DNA from 3 places in the Streptomyces sp. NPDC004134 genome. Region 2 is predicted to be linked to each of the others. Evidence: riboswitches for the same ligand, from Rfam matches in the RefSeq annotation. Region 2 holds a riboswitch; each other region holds the start of a gene.
The links. Region 2 has a riboswitch for cobalamin ahead of metE (5-methyltetrahydropteroyltriglutamate--homocysteine S-methyltransferase). Riboswitches for the same ligand answer to the same signal wherever they lie in the genome.
Positions count from the first base shown of each region.

Region 1 (2,249 bases), on a different contig from region 2:
CTGGCGGTGGCCAGCTCGGTGACGTCGGCCTCGCCCTCGGCGAGCAGCCACAGCAGGTGCAGCCGCGTCGCGTCGGCGAGCAGCGAGAACACCGTGCTCGCGGCTTCGAGCTGCTCCCGGTCGGGGGTCCACTCGTGACGGTGGACGGCGGGGGTGGGCGAGGGGGCGGTGTCGCGCTCCGGCATGCGCCTATCGTATGGCCGTACGAGGCGCGGGGCGGGCGTCGCGGCTGCTCAGCCCGCGCGGTACATGCCGACGGAGCCGTGCCCGGCGACGTCGGCGAAGCCGAACTTCTCGTACAGGAACCGCGCGGGCCCGTCGGCGACGAGCGACACGTACGCGGTGGCGGGCGCCCGCCGGTCCAGCTCGGCGACGAGCGCCGCCATGATCTGCTTCCCGAGCCCCTGCCCCTGGTGGTCGGGCAGCACGCACATGTCCACCACCTGGAACACGGTCCCCCCGTCCCCCACGACCCGCCCCATCCCCACGGGCACCCCGCGGTGGTACACGACGACCCCGTACCAGGTGTGCGGCAACCCGGCGGCAGCCGCCTCGGCCGCCTTGTCCGACAGCCCGGCCCCGGTCCGCAACCGCCGGAAGTCCGCGACGGAGGGCACCCCGGCCCGTATCTCGTAAGGGCCGCTCATCGATTCCATGCGTTACACCTTAACGGGCCGCCGCCCGCCGGTCAGGTGGCGGCGGGTGGCTCCGGGGTGCCTGTCGTGCACGTCACGCGCCCTCCCCCGGAGGGGGGTTCGTCTGCGATGATGGCGCCTCCAAAGGCGACGGCGGAACGAGGAAGCCGGTGTGAATCCGGTGCGGTCCCGCCACTGTGATCGGTGAGCCGGCTCCGAACAGGCCACTGCCCCCGCGGGGGTGGGAAGGCCAGGGGCCGGCGGCGAACCGAGAGCCAGGAGACTCACGTCGTCGCCTCCTCGGCGGATCTGGGGCGGATTTCCCCGGAGAGGAGCGTGCGCCGTCGTGCGTGCCCTGCTGCGCGGCCCGGTGCGGTCGCTGCGTGTGGTCGTTCCCCTTTCCCTGTTGCTCCTCGCCGCCTGCGGGGGGCCCGCGCGGGACGACGGGCGGGCGGAGGGGGAGTCGCCGCCCGGGTTTCCCGTGACCGTCGGCAACTGCGGGGTCGAGACCGTCTACGAGCGGCCCCCCGAGCGGGCCGTGACCCTCAACCAGCACGTCACCGAGATCATGCTCGCCCTCGGGCTGGAGAAGTCCATGGTCGGCACCGGCTATCTCGACGACGAGATCCTGCCCGCCTACCGCGAGGCGTACGACGGCATCGAGGTGATCGCCGGCGAGTACCCCTCGTACGAGACGCTCCTCGCCGCGGAACCCGACTTCGTCTACGGCGGGTTCGCCAGCACCTTCGAGGAGGGCCGCGGCCGCGACGCGCTCGCCGGGGCCGGCATCGACTCCTACCTCAGCCTGGAGGAGTGTGCGGACCCGCCGGTGACGGTGGACCTCATGGACCGCGAGATACGCACCGTCGCCGAGGTGTTCGGCGTCCCGCGGCGGGCGGAGAAGCTGCTCGCCGGGCTGCACGGGACGCTCGACGGCGTGCGGGAGGCGGTCGCCGGGGCACAGGCGGCGGAGGTCTTCGTCTACGACAGCGGGGACAAGACCGCGTTCACCGCGGGCGGCGGCGGGATCGGCAACGAGATCATCGAACTGGCCGGCGGCGCCAACGTCTTCGCCGACGTCGGCAAGACCTTCGGCGACGTGTCGTTCGAGCAGGTCGCCGCCCGGGCACCGGACGTGGTCGTCATCTACGACTACGGCGACCAGTCCGTCGCCGACAAGAAGCGGTTCCTGCTCTCCCATCCGGCGCTCAAGGACGTCCCGGCGATACGGAACGAGCGCTTCGCGGTGCTCCCGCTGTCCTCGACCGTCCTCGGCGTCCGGGTCCCGGAGGCCGTCGACTCGCTGGCCCGCCAGCTCCATCCGGACCGCTTCCGGTGACGAGGGCCCGGGCGCTGCCCTTTCCCGCCCTGCTCGTCCTCCTCCTCGGCCTGCTGCTGGTCTCCGCCACCGCCGCCGTCGCCCTCGGCTCCGTGCGCGTCCCCGCCGGCCAGGTCTGGGGCATCCTCCTGCACCGCCTCCACCCCGCCCTCGCGGACCCCGGCTGGACGCCCGTGCGCGAGACCATCGTGTGGGACGTGCGCCTCCCGCGCGTGCTGCTCGCCGGGGCGGTCGGGGCGGGGCTCGCGGTGTGCGGGATGGCGCTCCAGGCGCTC
Region 1 covers NZ_JBIAMS010000033.1:10,164-12,412, reverse strand. Annotated here, with positions in the region: gene ACFYVJ_RS30955 (ArsR/SmtB family transcription factor) at 1-185, opposite strand, end outside; gene ACFYVJ_RS30950 (GNAT family N-acetyltransferase) at 234-656, opposite strand; cobalamin riboswitch at 751-942, shown strand; gene ACFYVJ_RS30945 (ABC transporter substrate-binding protein) at 1,117-1,974, shown strand; gene ACFYVJ_RS30940 (FecCD family ABC transporter permease) at 1,971-2,249, shown strand, end outside.
Region 1: it holds a riboswitch for cobalamin, as region 2 does, so the genes downstream of both, ACFYVJ_RS30945 (ABC transporter substrate-binding protein) here and metE (5-methyltetrahydropteroyltriglutamate--homocysteine S-methyltransferase) in region 2, are expected to answer to the same signal.

Region 2 (2,249 bases):
CCGGCGCCGCCGGGTCGGCCACCGCACCGGGCAGCCGGCGCGCCAGCTCCGCCGCCCGCGCGGCGTCGGCGGCGTGCAGCTCGACGTGGCCGCCGGTGACGCGGCGCTTCAGCTCCGCCGCGGTGCCCTCGGCGACGAGCCGGCCGCCGTCGAGCACCCCGATGCGGTCGGCGAGCCGGTCCGCCTCCTCCAGGTACTGGGTGGTGAGGAACACGGTGGTGCCCTCGGCGACGAGTTCGCGGACGACGTCCCACAACTCGCGGCGGCTGCGCGGGTCGAGTCCCGTGGTCGGCTCGTCGAGGAAGATCAGCCGCGGTCCCGGCACCAGGGTCATCGCCAGGTCCAGCCGCCGCTTCATGCCGCCGGAGTACGTCGCGGCCCGCCGGTCGGCGGCGTCGGCGAGGCCGAAGCGGGCGAGCAGCCCCGCGGTGACGGCGGTGGCGCGGTGGCGTTCGAGGTGACCGAGGTCGGCCATGAGGCGCAGGTTCTCGCGGCCGGTGAGCAGCCCGTCGACGGCGGAGAACTGGCCGGTGACGCCGATCGCCGCGCGCACCCGGGCGGGCGCGCGGCGGATGTCGTGGCCGGCGACCCGCGCGGTGCCGGCGTCGGCGGCGAGGAGGGTGGTGAGGATGCGGACGGTGGTGGTCTTGCCGGCGCCGTTGGGGCCGAGCAGGGCGTAGACGGTGCCTGCGGGCACGGTGAGGCCGACGCCGGCGAGGACCTCGCGGCCGCCGTACGCCTTGCGCAGTCCCGCGGCCTCGACGGCGGGGGTTCTCGTGGTCATGGCGCCATGCTCGGAGGTTGACCCTGCGTCGGGGTCAAGGGCGGCGGCCCGTTCCGCTGCCGGAGGGGCGGCCTACACTGGCCCGTGCAGCCGGTTCGCCCCGTCCGCCAGGCGGTGGCGTCGCAAGAGGGAACCCGGTGGGAATCCGGGACTGCCCCGCAGCGGTGAGCGGGAACGACCGCCGTCATACGCACTGGATCCGGCGGATCCGGGAAGCGACGGCCATTAGGCGCCCGTGCGCGCGAGTGCGCGTACGGACCTGCCCGCGAGTCCGAAGACCTGCCCGCTGCCCGTGCGCGGGTCCTCCGTGCGCGGACATCCCGGTGACCTCGAGGGCGGGTCGGCGCACGTGACGTACCAGGCAGGCATGCGGAAATCCGCCGCGCAGGACCGGCGGCCACGCGCCGCGCTGCCTTCTTCGCGTTTGTCTCCCCCTCTCCTTCCGGTCCCGGGATCTCAGGGATCCATCTCGCGAAGGAGATCTCCGTGACAGCGAAGTCCGCAGCCGCGGCGGCACGGGCGACCGTGTACGGCTACCCCCGGCAGGGCCACCACCGGGAGCTGAAGAAGGCGGTCGAGGGCTACTGGAAGGGCCGGGTCACCGCCGGCGAACTCCGCGCCACCGCCGCGGAGCTGCGCCGCGCCACCTGGCGGGAGCTGGCCGGCGCCGGCGTCCACGAGGTGCCGACCGGCGACTTCTCGTACTACGACCACGTGCTCGACACCACCGTCATGGTCGGCGCGATCCCCGGCCGCCACCGCGCCGCCGTCGCGGCCGACCCGCTCGCCGGCTACTTCGCCATGGCCCGCGGCACGCAGGACGCGGCGCCGCTGGAGATGACGAAGTGGTTCGACACCAACTACCACTACCTCGTCCCCGAGCTGGGCCCGGACACCGTCTTCACCGCCGACGCGGCCAAGCAGACGGCCGAGTTGACCGAGGCGCTGGCGCTCGGTCCTGACGCGGCGCGGCCCGTGCTGGTCGGGCCCGTGACGTACCTGCTGCTCGCCAAGCCCGCGCCCGGCGCGCCCGCGGACTTCGAGCCGCTGTCGCTGCTGGACCGGCTGCTGCCGGTGTACGCGGAGGTGCTGGCCGATCTGCGCGCGGCCGGCGCCGCGTGGGTGCAGCTCGACGAGCCGGCGCTCGTCCAGGACCGTACGCCCGCGGAACTCGCCGCCGCCGAGCGCGCCTACCGCGACCTCGGCGCCCGCGCCGACCGCCCCGCGCTCCTCGTCGCCTCGTACTTCGGCCGCCTCGGCGACGCCCTCCCCGTGCTCGCCAAGGCGCCGGTCGAGGGCCTGGCGCTGGACTTCACCGGCGCCGCCGCCGACCAGCTCGACGCGCTGGCCGCCGTCGGCGGGCTGCCCGGCAAGCGGCTCGTCGCGGGCGTCGTGGACGGCCGCAACGTGTGGGCCTGCGATCTGGAACGGGCGCTCGCCACCCTCGGCACCCTCCTCGGGCTCG
Region 2 covers NZ_JBIAMS010000005.1:4,602-6,850, forward strand. Annotated here, with positions in the region: gene ACFYVJ_RS08815 (ABC transporter ATP-binding protein) at 1-784, opposite strand, end outside; cobalamin riboswitch at 909-1,065, shown strand; gene metE (5-methyltetrahydropteroyltriglutamate--homocysteine S-methyltransferase) at 1,271-2,249, shown strand, end outside.

Region 3 (2,249 bases), on a different contig from region 2:
TGTCCCGCAGCTCCAGGAACTCCTCGACGTCGGCGTGCCAGGGCTCCAGGTAGACGCAGGCGGCGCCCTTGCGCTTGCCGCCCTGGTTCACGGCGGCGACGGAGGCGTCCAGGGTGCGCAGGAAGGGGACGATGCCGTTGGAGTGGCCGTTGGTGCCGCGGATCAGCGAGCCGCGGGAGCGGACCCGGGTGAAGGGGATGCCGATGCCGCCGGAGTGCTTGGAGAGCCGGGCGACCTGGTGGTAGCGCTCGTAGATCGAGTCCAGCTCGTCGAGCGGGGAGTCCAGCAGGTAGCAGGACGACATCTGCGGGTGGCGGGTGCCGGAATTGAAGAGGGTGGGGGAGGAGGGCAGGTAGCCGAGGCGGCTCATCAGCCCGTACAGCTCCGCGACTTCGGCCACCGCGGCGTCGGAGTCGCCGGCGGCCAGCCCGCAGGCGACGCGCAGGAAGAAGTGCTGGGCGGTCTCGATGACGGCGCGCTCGGTGGGGTGGCGCAGCAGGTAGCGGGTGGAGACCGTACGCAGTCCGAAGTAGCCGAACAGGTCGTCGCGGCCCTCGGCGACGGCCTCGTCGACCAGGGCGTCGAGGCGGGCGGCGTGCCGCCGTACGAACGCGGCGGTGGCGTCGGCGACGATGCCCTCGCGGTGGCCCACGGCGATCGCGGCCGAGAAGCTCGTGGCGCCCTGGCCGGCGGCCTCCTCGGCGACGGCCCGGGTCAGCAGCCGGGCGGCCAGCTTCGAGTACTCCGGCTCCTCGGCGATGAGCGCCGCCGCGGCCGCGGTGGCCAGCTCCCGCAACTCCGCCTCGCGGGAGCCCGGGTGGGGGTGCCGCCCACGCGCGCCCTGCGCGCTCTGGGGGAGGCCGCGCAGCGCGTCGGCGGCGACCCTGGCGGGGTCGGTGGCGGGCAGGTCGGCGGTCAGCTCGGCGAGGGTGCGGGTGAGCGCGGCGGCCGGGCCGTCGCCGGCGCGGGGGGTGGCGGAGGCGGGCTCCGTGGGCGCGGCCGGTGGTGCGATCGTCAAGATGCTGCTCTCCCTCGTTCGGCGGGGCCGCGCGGGAGAGGCTGCGGTACGGGCGCAGGCGGGCATGCCGAATCCGTCGAGGCAACCCCGTGTGCGTCCGCGAGCCCAATCCACGAGACCCGGACGTCATCGATCGCTGCCGGAGGTTTTCGGGCTCACGACATACGGACCGCCGGCGCGTGGCAGGCATGCCCGTACATCGCTTACCGTTGCGGGACAGCTCCGGAGTTCCACCGGATTCCCCTGCGTCGGCAGCTAGGACGAGCATACATCTAGTAGCTCGTCAGGGGAGCACCCCTATATGTTGTGTCGCGTGTCGGTCGGGCGTCAGAGGTCCGCGACGAAGGCCCAGAGCGGCAGACCCGGCAGCGGCAGCCAGTCCCGCGCCGGGGTGCGGACGAACCCCAGCCGCTCGTACAGCCGGTGGGCCGTGGCCATGTCCGGGGTGCTGGACAGCACCACCCGGTCCGCGCCCAGCTCCCGGGAGCGGTCCAGACAGGCCCGTACGAGCGCCTCGCCCACGCCCCGGCCGCGCGCCTCGCGGGCCACCGCCAGCATCCGGAACTCGCCCTCGCCCGGGCCGCTCAGCTCCGCGAACGGCGACCCCGCCGTCACGAACGTCACACTGCCCAGCACGTCCCCGCCGACCGCGTGGGCGTCCCCCTCGACCGCGACCAGCACCTCGGCCCGCTCCGCCGCCGCCCGGCGGCGCACGTCCCGCAGCTCGTGCACATACTCGTCGTCCGCGCCGAACGTCAGCAGCCCGTCCGCCAGATACGCCTCGGCGACCAGCTCGCCCGCCCGCTCGTACTCCTCCGGCCGCACCGGCCGCACCGTGAAGTCCATGCCCCCGAGTCTGCCCTGCGCCACCGACAACGGGCCGCCGCCCCCGGAAGCCGGGGGCGGCGGCCCGTACACCTGCAGTCTCCGCCGTGCCGCGCTCAGCAGCAGCGGAAGCCCTTCCGCGGGTCGTCGCCCGCGTCCGTGCGCATCCGCTCGAACTCGCGCCGGGTGGGCACCTTCGCCTCGGGGTCGTGCCCGCGCAGGTGCTCGACGTAGCGCTCGTACGCCGTGTCGCCGATCACCTCGCGGACGTACCACCAGACCTTGCGCCCGGCCGAAGCCAGCGCCGCCGTCCCGGTCACGACCCGCCTCCGTCCCGCGCACCGCCGCCTGCGCCCGGTCCTGCGCCCGCCTTGAACCCGCCGCCGCTGCCCAGCCCGGCCGCGGC
Region 3 covers NZ_JBIAMS010000013.1:50,724-52,972, reverse strand. Annotated here, with positions in the region: gene ACFYVJ_RS17975 (ribonucleoside-diphosphate reductase subunit alpha) at 1-1,018, opposite strand, end outside; cobalamin riboswitch at 1,141-1,287, opposite strand; gene ACFYVJ_RS17970 (GNAT family N-acetyltransferase) at 1,346-1,864, opposite strand; gene ACFYVJ_RS17965 (YbdD/YjiX family protein) at 1,960-2,163, opposite strand; gene ACFYVJ_RS17960 (carbon starvation CstA family protein) at 2,160-2,249, opposite strand, start outside.
Region 3: it holds a riboswitch for cobalamin, as region 2 does, so the genes downstream of both, ACFYVJ_RS17975 (ribonucleoside-diphosphate reductase subunit alpha) here and metE (5-methyltetrahydropteroyltriglutamate--homocysteine S-methyltransferase) in region 2, are expected to answer to the same signal.